4 regions of the Photorhabdus sp. RM323S genome follow, and region 1 is predicted to be linked to each of the others. Evidence: predicted binding sites of a transcription regulator. Region 1 holds the regulator's gene; each other region holds the start of a gene.
The links. The regulator CRP, encoded in region 1, controls carbon source genes, mostly activating them, when cyclic AMP is high. The targets are predictions, from matches to a motif close to ATGTGANNNNNNTCACAT.

Region 1 (3,176 bases):
AAAACCATGATTGACTATGGTGAAACCGGTGAAGGCCGTTGCCGTAAATACCTTCACACCTATGATGACGCGGTGCCTTACAATCAGCTTCCCGGTACATTTACGCCGTGGGAAGCCTTACCAAAGCAGACCGATGTGCTGTTTTATGAAGGCCTGCACGGTGGCGTAGTCACACCACAACATAATGTTGCCAGTCATGTCGATCTGCTGGTGGGGGTAGTACCGATCGTCAACCTTGAATGGATACAGAAACTTATCCGCGATACTGGAGAACGGGGACATTCACAGGAAGCCGTGATGGATTCCGTTGTTCGTTCTATGGATGATTATATTAACTACATTACTCCCCAATTTTCACGAACACATATCAACTTCCAACGCGTGCCGACAGTTGATACATCCAATCCCTTTTCAGCCAAAGCCATTCCATCACTGGATGAGAGTTTTATCGTCATCCGCTTCCGTGATCTTACTCAAATTGATTTCCCGTACCTTTTATCAATGTTACAAGGTTCATTTGTTTCAAGTATTAATACCATCGTAGTTCCCGGTGGAAAAATGGGGCTGGCAATGGAATTAATTATGACGCCATTGGTACAGCGATTACTGGAAGGGGAAAAGATTTGTTGATTAAAACCTGGGATAAATCCAGAAAACCCAGCGTTTGAATTCACTTCTTATATTATTCAGTTAAAAAAACAGGTAACTGATATTAGTTACCTGTCGTTATTTTTCAATCAGGAAATAATATCTTACTCTGTCTCTTTAATTTCAAAGCTGTGGGTAAGTTCAACTGATTTACCCAGCATCAACGAAACAGAACAATATTTCTCAGCAGAAAGCGTGACGGCGCGTTCAACCGCTTTCTCTGTTAAATCCTTGCCGGTAACAATAAAATGCAGATTAATAGAAGTAAACAAGCGTGGCGCCTCTTCACGACGGTGGGAAGTTAATTTCACTTCACAATCTTTTATGTCATATCTGCCTTTCTGCAAAATAGAAATAACATCAATCGTGCTGCAACCGCCAACTGCCATTAATACCATTTCCATTGGGCTTGGTGCCTTATCGCCAGCATTTCCATCCATCATTATCTGATGGCCTGAAGATGACTCCCCCAAAAGAGACAACCCTTCAACCCATTTTACCCGCGCTTGCATAAGTACCTCTTAAGTCATTTTTTGCATCAAAGCCTACTCTTTCAGTATTAAACTGGCAATCTAATGAGCGGTTTATTATGCTGAAACAATACAAGACAAGACAGAAACCTTTTCCTGTGTTAAAAACAGAAGCAGGTCTGGGTATATGTGGGTTAAGATCAATACTCAAGTTTCGAATTTCAGATAACCTATATAAAACCCTCACCTGTCGGTTTTTCAGCAAACTAATATGTTAAGCTAGTGTCTTTTAAGCCAGCCTGACGAGAAACTTTTAGGTTCTCGTGTTATTTAGGCAGCGATAACAACAGAGGATGAAGCGAATGGTTCTCGGCAAGCCACAAACAGACCCCACTCTTGAATGGTTTTTGTCACACTGCCATATTCATAAATATCCATCCAAAAGCACGCTTATTCATCAAGGCGAAAAAGCAGAGACGCTTTACTACATCGTAAAAGGTTCTGTTGCGGTTTTGATTAAAGATGAAGAAGGCAAAGAGATGATCCTCTCCTATTTAAACCAGGGAGATTTCATTGGCGAACTTGGATTATTTGAAGAAGGACAAGAGCGTACAGCCTGGGTACGGGCCAAAAGCGCCTGTGAAGTAGCGGAAATTTCCTATAAAAAATTCCGCCAACTGATTCAGGTAAACCCGGATATTTTAATGCGTTTATCTGCCCAAATGGCAAGCCGTTTGCAAACAACTTCTGAGAAAGTCGGTAACCTGGCTTTCCTGGATGTGACCGGCCGGATTGCTCAGACTTTACTGAATCTGGCGAAACAACCCGATGCAATGACTCACCCGGATGGAATGCAAATCAAAATCACTCGTCAGGAAATTGGTCAGATTGTTGGCTGTTCCCGTGAAACGGTTGGCCGTATTCTAAAAATGCTGGAAGACCAAAACCTGATCTCCGCACACGGCAAAACAATCGTTGTTTACGGTACCCGTTAACACCTAATTAATCAGCGCATTATCCTGCGCTGATTTCTCTTGTACTTACTTTACACCAACTGGCTAATTGCTTTCTCCAGCCGTTCCATTCCCCGGGTTATCTCTTCTTCACCGATAATCAACGAAGGCGTGAAACGCAGTACATCCCCCCCGGCACTCAACAACATCAGACCATTTTCAGCCGCCAGTTGCAGGATCTCTTTAGATTTCCCCTGATACGGCGCTTTTAGTTCCGCACCAATCAGCAACCCCTTGCCACGGATTTCACCAAATATCGAATATTGCTGATTGATATCGTTCAGAAAATTCACAATCAAATGATGGCGTTTTTCAACACCCTCCAAGACCTCTGGCGTATTGATAATGTCAAAAGCGATATTTGCCACCGCACAAGCCAACGGATTACCACCATAAGTTGTGCCGTGAGTTCCCAGCGCCATCACCGAAGCAATATTCGCTGTAGTCAGCATAGCGCTGACCGGGAAACCATTTCCCAATGCTTTCGCGGTGGTGATAATGTCCGGCACAACATCATAATACATATAAGAAAATAACTTGCCGGTACGCCCCATCCCACTTTGCACTTCATCAAATACCAGCAGTACCTGATGCTGATCGCAAAGCTCACGCAACCCATGAATAAATGCCGGTGTCGCCGGTGTGACGCCCCCTTCACCCTGAACAGGTTCTAATACAACAGCGCAAGTATGGTCATCCATGACTGCCTTGACTGCATCCAAGTCATTAAAAGGCACATGAATAATATCGGCGGGTTTTGGCCCAAAACCATCAGCGTATTTTGGTTGACCACCAACAGAGACTGTAAACAGGGTACGACCATGAAACCCCTGATGGAATGCGATAATTTTGGTTTTATAGGGATGGTAACGGGTAATGGCATAGTGACGCGCCAGCTTAAATGCGGCTTCATTCGCTTCCGCTCCGGAGTTGGCAAAAAATACCCGCTCCGCAAAAGTTGCATCAATCAGTTTCTGCGCGAGTATCAAAGCTGGTTCACTGGTGAAAATGTTACTGATATGCCAAAGTTTCTCTCCTTGCTGCT
Region 2 (3,176 bases), on a different contig from region 1:
TCGGTGTAACCCAGAACGCCTTTCAGCTCACCTTCAGCTGCGTCTTTGATGGCATCACAGATTTGCTGATAGGTGGCAGGTTTTTCCAGACGTACAGTCAGGTCAACAACAGAGACGTTAGGAGTAGGAACACGGAAAGCCATACCAGTCAGTTTACCGTTCAGTTCAGGGATAACTTTACCTACTGCTTTAGCCGCACCGGTAGATGATGGGATGATATTCTGAGCGGCGCCACGGCCACCGCGCCAATCTTTTGCAGAAGGGCCATCCACTGTTTTCTGAGTCGCAGTGGTTGCGTGAACAGTGGTCATCAGCCCTTCGACGATGCCGAATTTGTCATTGATAACTTTAGCCAGCGGTGCCAGACAGTTAGTGGTGCAGGAGGCATTGGAAACGATGTCCTGGCCGGCGTAAGCTTTGTGGTTAACACCCATAACAAACATAGGTGTGTCATCTTTGGATGGGCCAGTCAGAACCACTTTTTTCGCACCAGCGATAATGTGCTTACGTGCAGTTTCATCAGTCAGGAAGATACCTGTTGCTTCTGCAACAACATCAACGCCCACTTCATTCCATTTCAGGTTGGCTGGATCTCTTTCTGCTGTAACACGGATAGTTTTACCGTTAACAACCAGGTGGCCGTCTTCTACTTCAACCGTTCCGTTGAAGCGACCGTGAGTTGAATCGTATTTCAGCATGTAAGCCATGTATTTTGCATCCAGCAAATCGTTGATTGCGACGATTTCGATGTCTGAACGTTCTTGTGCAGCACGGAAAACAATACGGCCAATACGACCAAAACCGTTGATACCTACTTTGATAGTCATAGTGTTCCACCAGCTATTTTTTAGTGAATTAAAAATTATTACTAAAGTTACCAAAACCTTGCCAGCCGTCAAGCGGAATCGTGTCAATAGTCGAAAAACATCGACTTTGAGTACACCATTCAGACACTTGCTATACGGTACCAGCAATCGATCCGCCCATCATTATCGGGGCACCGACAGATATTGAAAGTTAATCGGTTAGATATGCGAGTCACATCACAAATAGTAGGATAAATATCTTCAGTTAACCGCTTAAAATAAATTCCACTGATGTAATGTTAATCTTTTGTTATTATCATTTGATTTTATTGAAAACATGAGTCTTATTAAGGTGGTCGTTATGGCTAAGAATCCTGATGTTTCCCTTTATACAGAGCTTACTGATATTCAGCGCCATGTTACCCAGAATGCCGGGACGGAACCGCCATTTTCGGGGAAACTGCTACATAATAAAAAAAGTGGCGTGTATCATTGTCTGTGCTGTGGGCAGCCGTTATTTATGTCCGAGACTAAATTTGATTCTGGCTGTGGCTGGCCGAGTTTTTACCAGCCTGTCAGCGATGATGCGGTACTGTATCTTGATGATAATAGCCATAATATGCAGCGTATTGAAGTTCGTTGCCGCCATTGTGACGCTCATTTGGGGCATGTGTTCGCTGATGGTCCGAAACCAACAGGAGAACGTTTTTGTATCAACTCGGCTGCGTTAAGTTTCACTGATGAAAATACAGGTGAAAAAACAGTAGGTTAGACATTTTTATCATTGCCGGCATTGCCGTTAATTTATGTAAGAAAAATCGTTTCAGCTAATTCTAGAAAATAATAATGAGGAAATATCAATGGAACTGGATGATCTGTTATCTGTAATGACACCAGAAATATATCAACGCCTGGTTCAGGCAGTCGAACTGGGTAAATGGCAGGATGGTGTGCCTCTAACTGTAGAGCAGAAAGAGAATAGCTTGCAAATGATTATGCTATGGCAAGCAAGGCACAACCATGAACCTGAGCATATGACAATCGGTACTGATGGTCAGTTGGTGATGAAGAGTAAACAAGAACTGAAAGCGGCCTTTCAGTCTGAAATGGTGGCAACATTTAAACCATAATCTTCGCAAGATGGATATGAAAAGGCTGAGTTTGTTGAACTCAGCCTGGCCTTGATGGGTATCAGAAAAGGGCTCTTTCTAACTGGGCAAGTTCTATCAGGATCGCGCCTTGCGCTTTTATCTCTTTGTATGCGGATTGGCTGTCACCTGGACTGAGGTTAACCCCCCGACAACCATCAGTGATTACCCAGGTTTCATAACCTAATGCCAGCGCATCCAGCGCGGTAAACTTCACACAATAATCAGTGGCAATACCAATAATAAACAGGCGTTCAATTTGCTCTGTTTGCAACCAGTCGTCAAGCCGGGTTTTACTCTGATGGCCGTTATCAAAGAAAGCGCTGTAGCTGTCGATCTGTGGATTTTCGCCTTTGTAGAAAATCTCAATAATGGCCTGCTTGTTCAGTTGTGGATGGAAATCAGCGCCATGTTGCCCCTGAACACAGTGTTCCGGCCACCATACTTGCGGAATACCGTTCAGTATACCGATATCCCCGATCTTCTGACCGGAGTTTACTGCGAAGCTCATATGTTCAGCAGGGTGCCAGTCTTGGGTGGCAATAATGCTGATATTGTGTTTCAGACAGATATCAATTGCCTGATTTGCAACATCAATGACGTGTTCACTCTCTTTTACGGCCAATGCACCGCCGGTACAGAAATCATTCTGTAGATCAATAAGTAATAGGGCTGTTTTCATCTCTTTCTCGGATTATTTGTCGGCATAACTTAATTCACCACGTAAATTTTGTTGCATTAAATAACGAATTTTTTCATTGCCATAAGGTTGACTGAGTAAATAGTGCAACTTAGTTAAAGTTGCTTCAAAGGTCATATCGTAGCCACTGATAACACCGGCTTCAGCCAAAGCATGACCGGTTGCGTAACCATCCATGTTTACCCTGCCAGAAATGCACTGGGTCAGATTGACAACCACAATCCCTCTCTCTGTTGCCTGTTTTAGCGTTTTCAATAATTCAGGGTGCTGTGGTGCATTGCCGACGCCATATGAGCGCAGGATTAAGGCTTTAACCGGTTGCATTAAAATATTGTTCACAACCTGACTGGAAAGGCCGGGATAAATGGTTATCACGCCAATAGGCTGATGAGTGATCTGATGAGTGATAAATGCACCACGGCTGGCGGGGGCCGGACCTGCATTGAAGGTTTTGATGTTAATACCTGCTTCCATCAATGGGGAGCAGTTTGGTGAGGCAAAAGCATCGAAACCGTCCGCATG
Region 3 (3,176 bases), on a different contig from region 1:
TAAAGGCAACGAATTCGTTCACAACCAGCTTTTGACCGATAAAGGAACCGGCAACTGTTGCTTCATTCCACGGAACACCAATCAGGTAAGCAATAGGCGCACAAACCCAGCCCAGCACCAATTCAAGAGAAAGTTGTGGGTAATTCCACCAGCCGCCAACACCACTAAGAATACCGTTTACCAACGCAATCAAGGCAACAAATGCCAATAACATTGCCCCTACGTTCAATGCTAATTGCATCCCAGCAGCAGCACCAGAAGCGGCTGCATCAATGATGTTAGCAGGGCGATCCTCTTCCGCTACCAGTGACATGGCATCAGCTGTATCACGGGTACTTTCAGTTTCAGGTACTATCAGTTTAGCGAATAGCAGACCACCTGGAGCCGCCATAAAGGAAGCCGCAATCAGATATTCCAACGGTACGCCCATTGATGCATAACCGGCCAGTACAGAACCCGCAACCGATGCCAGGCCACCACACATAACGGCAAATAGTTCAGATTGGGTCATAGTGGCTATATAAGGACGAACAACCAGTGGCGCCTCAGTTTGGCCCACGAAAATATTCGCTGTGGCGGATAAAGATTCGGTACGTGAAGTGCCGAGAACTTTTTGCAGACCACCACCCAATATTTTGATAACGAGCTGCATAACACCGATGTAGTACAAAACAGCAATCAGTGAAGAGAAGAAAACGATAATAGGCAGTACACGCAAGGCGAAAACAAAACCACCACCACCACCAAACAGTTCAAACATTTTGGGGGAAACTAATCCACCAAAAATAAAATCCATTCCTTTCTGACCATACTGGATAACACTGGAAACTCCCTCAGACATACCCATTAATATTTTCTTGCCTGCGGGAACATAAAGTACAAAAGCACCGGTAGCAACCTGAATCAAAAAAGCACCAAGGACGGTACGAAGTTTAATAGCACGATAGTTACTGGAAAAAAGTACGGCGATCAAGATCAGCACTACCATCCCGACCAGGCTCATAAAGAGTTGCATTGGAAGAATCCCTGTTCACTTAATAATAAATTAAATATGTCAGTTAGAGTGTAAATGTTCACTGACACTGTTTCGGCGCTGATTATACTCAGTCATCGGAATGAACAAGCTATCTACATCACAAATACCCACCGAAAAAAGCAATGGAAAAGCGATAAATGTGATGTAAATCACATAAAATTGCGGAAATAATCGGCAATAAGATAATCTAACCATCGAGATGGCAAAATAACAAACAATTAAGGGATGATTATCAGGTAAGCGCAGTTAAAGTTTTATGATATACCACTCAACTATTCAACCCAAATAACTCAACACTGTTACTATAAAGCTGGGCGGCGATTTCGTCAGGAGATTCACGGCGAAGCTCACATAATGAAGCAAAAACCCCGGCAATTCTTTCCGGTCGGTTAGGTTGTCCCTGAAACCCAAAAAGTGGCATATCCGGTGCATCGGTTTCCAGCACAAGAGAAGTTAAAGGAAGTTCAGCAACTGCGCGACGGGTTTTCTGTGCTCTTTCATACGTAATGGTTCCCCCTACCCCGATGTTGTATCCCAAACGGATAAAAGCCTCTGCCTGAGATAAACTACCGGCGAATCCATGTATCACGCCAGTACGAGGAAGGTCGATTCTTCTCAGGATCGCAGCCAGTTGATCATGGCTTTTTCTGGAATGAAGTATGACGGGCAATTCACACTGTTTTGCCAGCCGCAATTGAGCGAGCAGTAATGCTTTCTGTTTTTCAAACTGAGGGTCAGCCATATAGAGATCAAGGCCAATCTCTCCGACAGCCACCCGCTTTTCACTTTTCTGTTTCAGTAATCGCTCCAAATCCGCAAGATGCGATTCCTGATGTTCATCGATATAAAGAGGATGTAAACCCAGCGCCGCATAAATCTCTGGATAAACACGAGCCAGTTCAAATACCCGTTGCAAATTTTTCCTGCTAACAGCAGGAATAATAATTTTATCCACACCATCCTGTGCCGCCCGTTGCAGACTCCGCTGTTCGTCATCACGAAACGGGGGAAAATCAAAATGGCAGTGGGTATCAATAAACATGAAACTATCCGTTATTCATCTGTTCTGGCGACTCTGCCAACGTAGTTAGCGATTGAACCAAAACGCTATTTTCTTCACTCCGGCGCAAAACATGACGGCCCAAACGATAATTTTTACGCTCCGCCATACCAAACTTATCACCAACAAATGCCTGACCAACCGTCGCCAGGAAATAGCGACCACAACGACGCCCAAGATGATAATCCTTATTCAGTGCCGACAAACGACTTCCTAATGCACTTGCAGTTAATGGCGCAGGCGGATAGATTTCAAAAATCTGTACATTATCAGGTGGATTCTCAATAAATTTCTGTGTGCGGTAATAGCTTTTCGCATGTTGCTGTAACATCCGTACCATCTTTTGCAGGCTGCTATCCCCCAACCAGCGTTCCATCCGTTTCATCCAATCAGGCGTGTAATAGAGCTGCGAAGGAACAGTGCGGATCACCACTATCGTATCAGCACCACGGCGATACGCCTCTTCCACAGGAATAGCGTCACTGATACCACCATCATAATAAACGACATCATCAATCGTCACACCATTACGATAAAGCCCAGGAATGGCACTTGATGCCTTAATCACTTCCAGCCAATTCTTCCCGTCAGGATGAAAATAGGTTGGTTCAAAATTATCTGAACGACACGCGCACATATAAAATTCACATCCGGCGTCAAATTTACGTAAAGCGGCGGGGATATCCAATGGAAGTTCCTGAAAAACGGTCTGCAAAAACCAGTCTAAATCAACTAAATGACCACCACGAACAAAACGCAGAGGGTTAAAGAAATCAGGTCTGGTCGTATAACGGCTGATAGCCCGCCGAGCATATCCACGCTGCCCGCAAATATAGGCCGAAAGGTTCTGAGCACCCGCCGAAGTACCAAGCAATAGATCAAACGGGTTAAATTCAACACGCATAAATTCATCCAGTACACCCGCAGTAAAAATGCCACGCTGTCCCCCACCCTCACAAACAAGTGCAACCTTTCCAGATTTAATATGCGATTTATATTTATGGGATAATAGATCAATATTTCCCAAAGTTATCGGTATACGTTTCCCCACACAGTCCCCCAAGAAAATAAATGACGGAT
Region 4 (3,176 bases), on a different contig from region 1:
CATTCACCTCCTTGGATAATGGATTGGCAGGAGCATGGTGATAATCAGCCCCATGCCATACCTGATCAGGTTTATCTTCTATTTCACCTATGTCACGATAATCTATGATTTGAAAGAGGTTTTTATTTGTCAGGAAAGATTGGTCTTTTTCTGTTAAACGATCCAAAGCACCAGAGCGAAAAAGTAAACCTGATTTAATTTTCCCACCACTGGCTACCGTTTTACCCCCTAAATCACGAAAATTAATCCCGCCATGGAGGGGAAGTACTGATGGGTGCAATAAAGATGTAGTTATCATGATGACTCTTAATTAGTTGTAAATTTTAAAACATTAACAGATTTCTGTTTAAAAGAAGAGTGAGCCGGAATATTCCGGCCCAACAAGTATTATTTACAACAAACGACGAGCAGCTTCGACCACGATCCCTAATGCGTTACTTTCTGTTTTCTTAAGTAGCTCAACATCAGGAATTTCCTGCTGAGTACGGTTAACGATGACACCGGCAACCATACCTGCACGCAGCCCCTGGCTTGCACACATAGTCAACAAAGTTGCAGATTCCATTTCATAGTTCATGACCCCCATCGCCTGCCATTCAGCCATTGAGCCTTTAAAACGGCTGACAACACGGCCAGAATAGGTATCGTAGCGTTCCTGACCAGGATAGAAAGTATCGGAAGAAGCGGTTACACCCACATGTGTCGTTGCACCAGAATCTTTTGCCGCTTCATACAGTGCAGTTGTACAGTCAAAATCGGCAACCGCCGGGAATTCCATCGGAGCAAAATGCAAGCTGGCACCATCCAAACGAACAGCAGCCGTGGTTACCAGCACATCCCCAACATTGATATTTTCCTGGATTGCCCCTGTTGTCCCGATACGTAAGAAAGTACGAACCCCCAATTGTGCTAATTCTTCAACAGCAATGGATGTTGACGGGCCACCAATGCCCGTGGAGCATACAATAACTGCTTTACCATCAATTTCTGCGCGCCACGACGTGAATTCACGCAAAGAAGCAAGATAAACTGGGTTATCCATCAATCTTGCAATTTTTTCCACACGTTTCGGATCACCCGGAACAATAGCTAAAGTTGCGCCTTGCAGGTCGCTTTTGGTCAGACCTAAGTGAAATACATCAGACATATCAGACTCCTCAAAGGGAAGAATTTATAACGAAATGGGTTGAAATCTACTGTATTGAGCATTTAGACATCTTTTAGTGATAAATATCACTTCGAAGTAAGATAAAAAAGAAAAACGTACATTATTTTGAGATGTAAGTCACAAAATAATCGTAAAATGAGTAAAAATAAGCGAACTATTACAAAGAAAAAAATTAACACATGCCTAAATAGTAATCACAAACTCAAAAATAAAGAACCCGGCGTTCCCTTTCTGCCATAAGCTAAACTGAATACGCTAGTATATGGAATAAATAGCCAATTATTTAATTATATTTATGATTCAAACAACGCAGGGAACAGAATATATTCCAATAACCGTTAATTCCCAAAAATAAAAATAACCACTGTTGTTAAAATTTACGTCATAATATTTACAAGTAACAGTTCAATAATCCAAATGATTTTCACGGTAAATTTTCCTATGAAAAACATATTTAAAAATCAAATTCATTTTACTCCATAATTAACAAGGAAATTTTATTTATTATCTTTCATCATATTCTCTTTATATTTCAACAAAAATAAAACAATTACCAAATATAAATATCACCGTCACCCTTTAATAGGATATATATTGTTTAAAACATATTAGAACCTTTCCATCATACAGGAGTACTACCTATGGCAAGACAGAAAACCGTTTTAATTACAGGTTTTGAGCCTTTCGACAATGAAACGATTAATCCATCATGGGAAGCAGTCAAGCAGTTGCAAGGGCGCACATTGTGTGGAGCGCGTATAGAAGCACGCCAGCTTCCATGCGTATTCGATGTCTCCCTAACTTACTTGTATGCGGCTATTAATGATGTCCAACCTGATCTGGTGATTGCCATGGGACAGGCGGGTGGTAGAGCTGATATCACCGTGGAGCGCGTGGCAATTAATATCAACGATGCACGCATTCCTGATAATCAAGGTAACCAGCCTATTAATACGCCGATCGTAGCAACCGGTCCCGCCGCTTATTTTGCTACGTTACCGATCAATGCAATGGTCAAAGGTTTACATGAAGCAGGTGTTCCAGCTTCAATTTCACAGACCGCAGGTACTTTCGTCTGCAATCATGTCATGTATGGCTTGCTGCATTATCTGACGAACACCAATCCTGAAATACGCAGTGGTTTTATCCATATCCCTTATCTGCCTGAGCAGGCAGTACGGTTCTATGGCTCACCGAGTATGGCACTGGAAACAGTAATAACAGCACTGGAAATCGCCATCGATGAAGCATTAAAAAACAGTGAGGATATCGTCATCAGTGGAGGTGCAACTCATTAATTTAATATTCTGCTCGCGCAGTTAAACACTTTCCACAAAAGTGACAGGCACAGAGAAATACGATCTATTGGATAATATTAACCAAACAGTAAAGATAATCCTCTCTGTGCCTGCACAATGTCCGTATGTAACTATCAAGCACCTGATATTCTTTTAAATTATTAATCAATATGCCATTTACATAGGTTACTTTATAATTTCGACTGTTATTATATTGAAATTTAGTTTATTCAACAAAACCTGTCACACCGTATGGGAATATAAATCATCTTTAGTTATGAAATTGGATATATTCTCCAAGTCTACTGACAGAATTATTTCACCCAGGATCCCACGATTAATATCAGATTCGTCTATTTTTGTTACTTTTATTTCTGAAAGATGACCATTCATATTTTTGAAATACTCGTCCTCATGATTTTTTGTTCTGATTACCCTCCGTTTTGAATACAAATCATATTTATAAACCTCTGTATTGATCTTTTCAGGAAAGTACATTTGACCAACAAAGGCAAAATGTTCTTCTTCATTTATATCTTTGCTAATCTGTCTAATCGCAATATGAATGTGAGTTGCTCTACCAACATAAAATCCTGGATAAATAGTGGTAAAATTGACCACGCCACTTTTATCCGATTGTTGAGCCCCTCTTAGAAAAACTTTATCATCAGTTCTGTTGATACCCGATATTTCACCGGCGTTAGGTGGTA

Region 2: a site for CRP is predicted at 1,032-1,049, ahead of msrB (peptide-methionine (R)-S-oxide reductase MsrB). Genes of this name have one in related genera too.
Region 3: a site for CRP is predicted at 1,174-1,191, ahead of ACGF7G_RS20245 (NupC/NupG family nucleoside CNT transporter). Genes of this name have one in related genera too.
Region 4: a site for CRP is predicted at 1,222-1,239, ahead of udp (uridine phosphorylase). Genes of this name have one in related genera too.

Annotation. Positions count from the first base shown of each region.
Region 1 covers NZ_JBHFKZ010000028.1:24,554-27,729, forward strand. The annotation lists gene ACGF7G_RS12840 (phosphoribulokinase) at 1-630, shown strand, start outside; gene ACGF7G_RS12845 (OsmC family protein) at 753-1,160, opposite strand; gene crp (cAMP-activated global transcriptional regulator CRP) at 1,481-2,113, shown strand; gene ACGF7G_RS12855 (aspartate aminotransferase family protein) at 2,164-3,176, opposite strand, start outside.
Region 2 covers NZ_JBHFKZ010000009.1:126,726-129,901, reverse strand. The annotation lists gene gapA (glyceraldehyde-3-phosphate dehydrogenase) at 1-827, opposite strand, end outside; gene msrB (peptide-methionine (R)-S-oxide reductase MsrB) at 1,168-1,578, shown strand; gene ACGF7G_RS06800 (YeaC family protein) at 1,667-1,936, shown strand; gene pncA (bifunctional nicotinamidase/pyrazinamidase) at 1,998-2,636, opposite strand; gene ansA (asparaginase) at 2,649-3,176, opposite strand, start outside.
Region 3 covers NZ_JBHFKZ010000070.1:6,269-9,444, reverse strand. The annotation lists gene ACGF7G_RS20245 (NupC/NupG family nucleoside CNT transporter) at 1-1,003, opposite strand, end outside; gene ACGF7G_RS20240 (TatD family hydrolase) at 1,305-2,078, opposite strand; gene ACGF7G_RS20235 (patatin family protein) at 2,083-3,147, opposite strand.
Region 4 covers NZ_JBHFKZ010000038.1:10,010-13,185, forward strand. The annotation lists gene ACGF7G_RS15190 (tyrosine-protein phosphatase) at 1-298, opposite strand, end outside; gene udp (uridine phosphorylase) at 392-1,147, opposite strand; gene pcp (pyroglutamyl-peptidase I) at 1,810-2,466, shown strand; gene ACGF7G_RS15205 (intradiol ring-cleavage dioxygenase) at 2,710-3,176, opposite strand, start outside.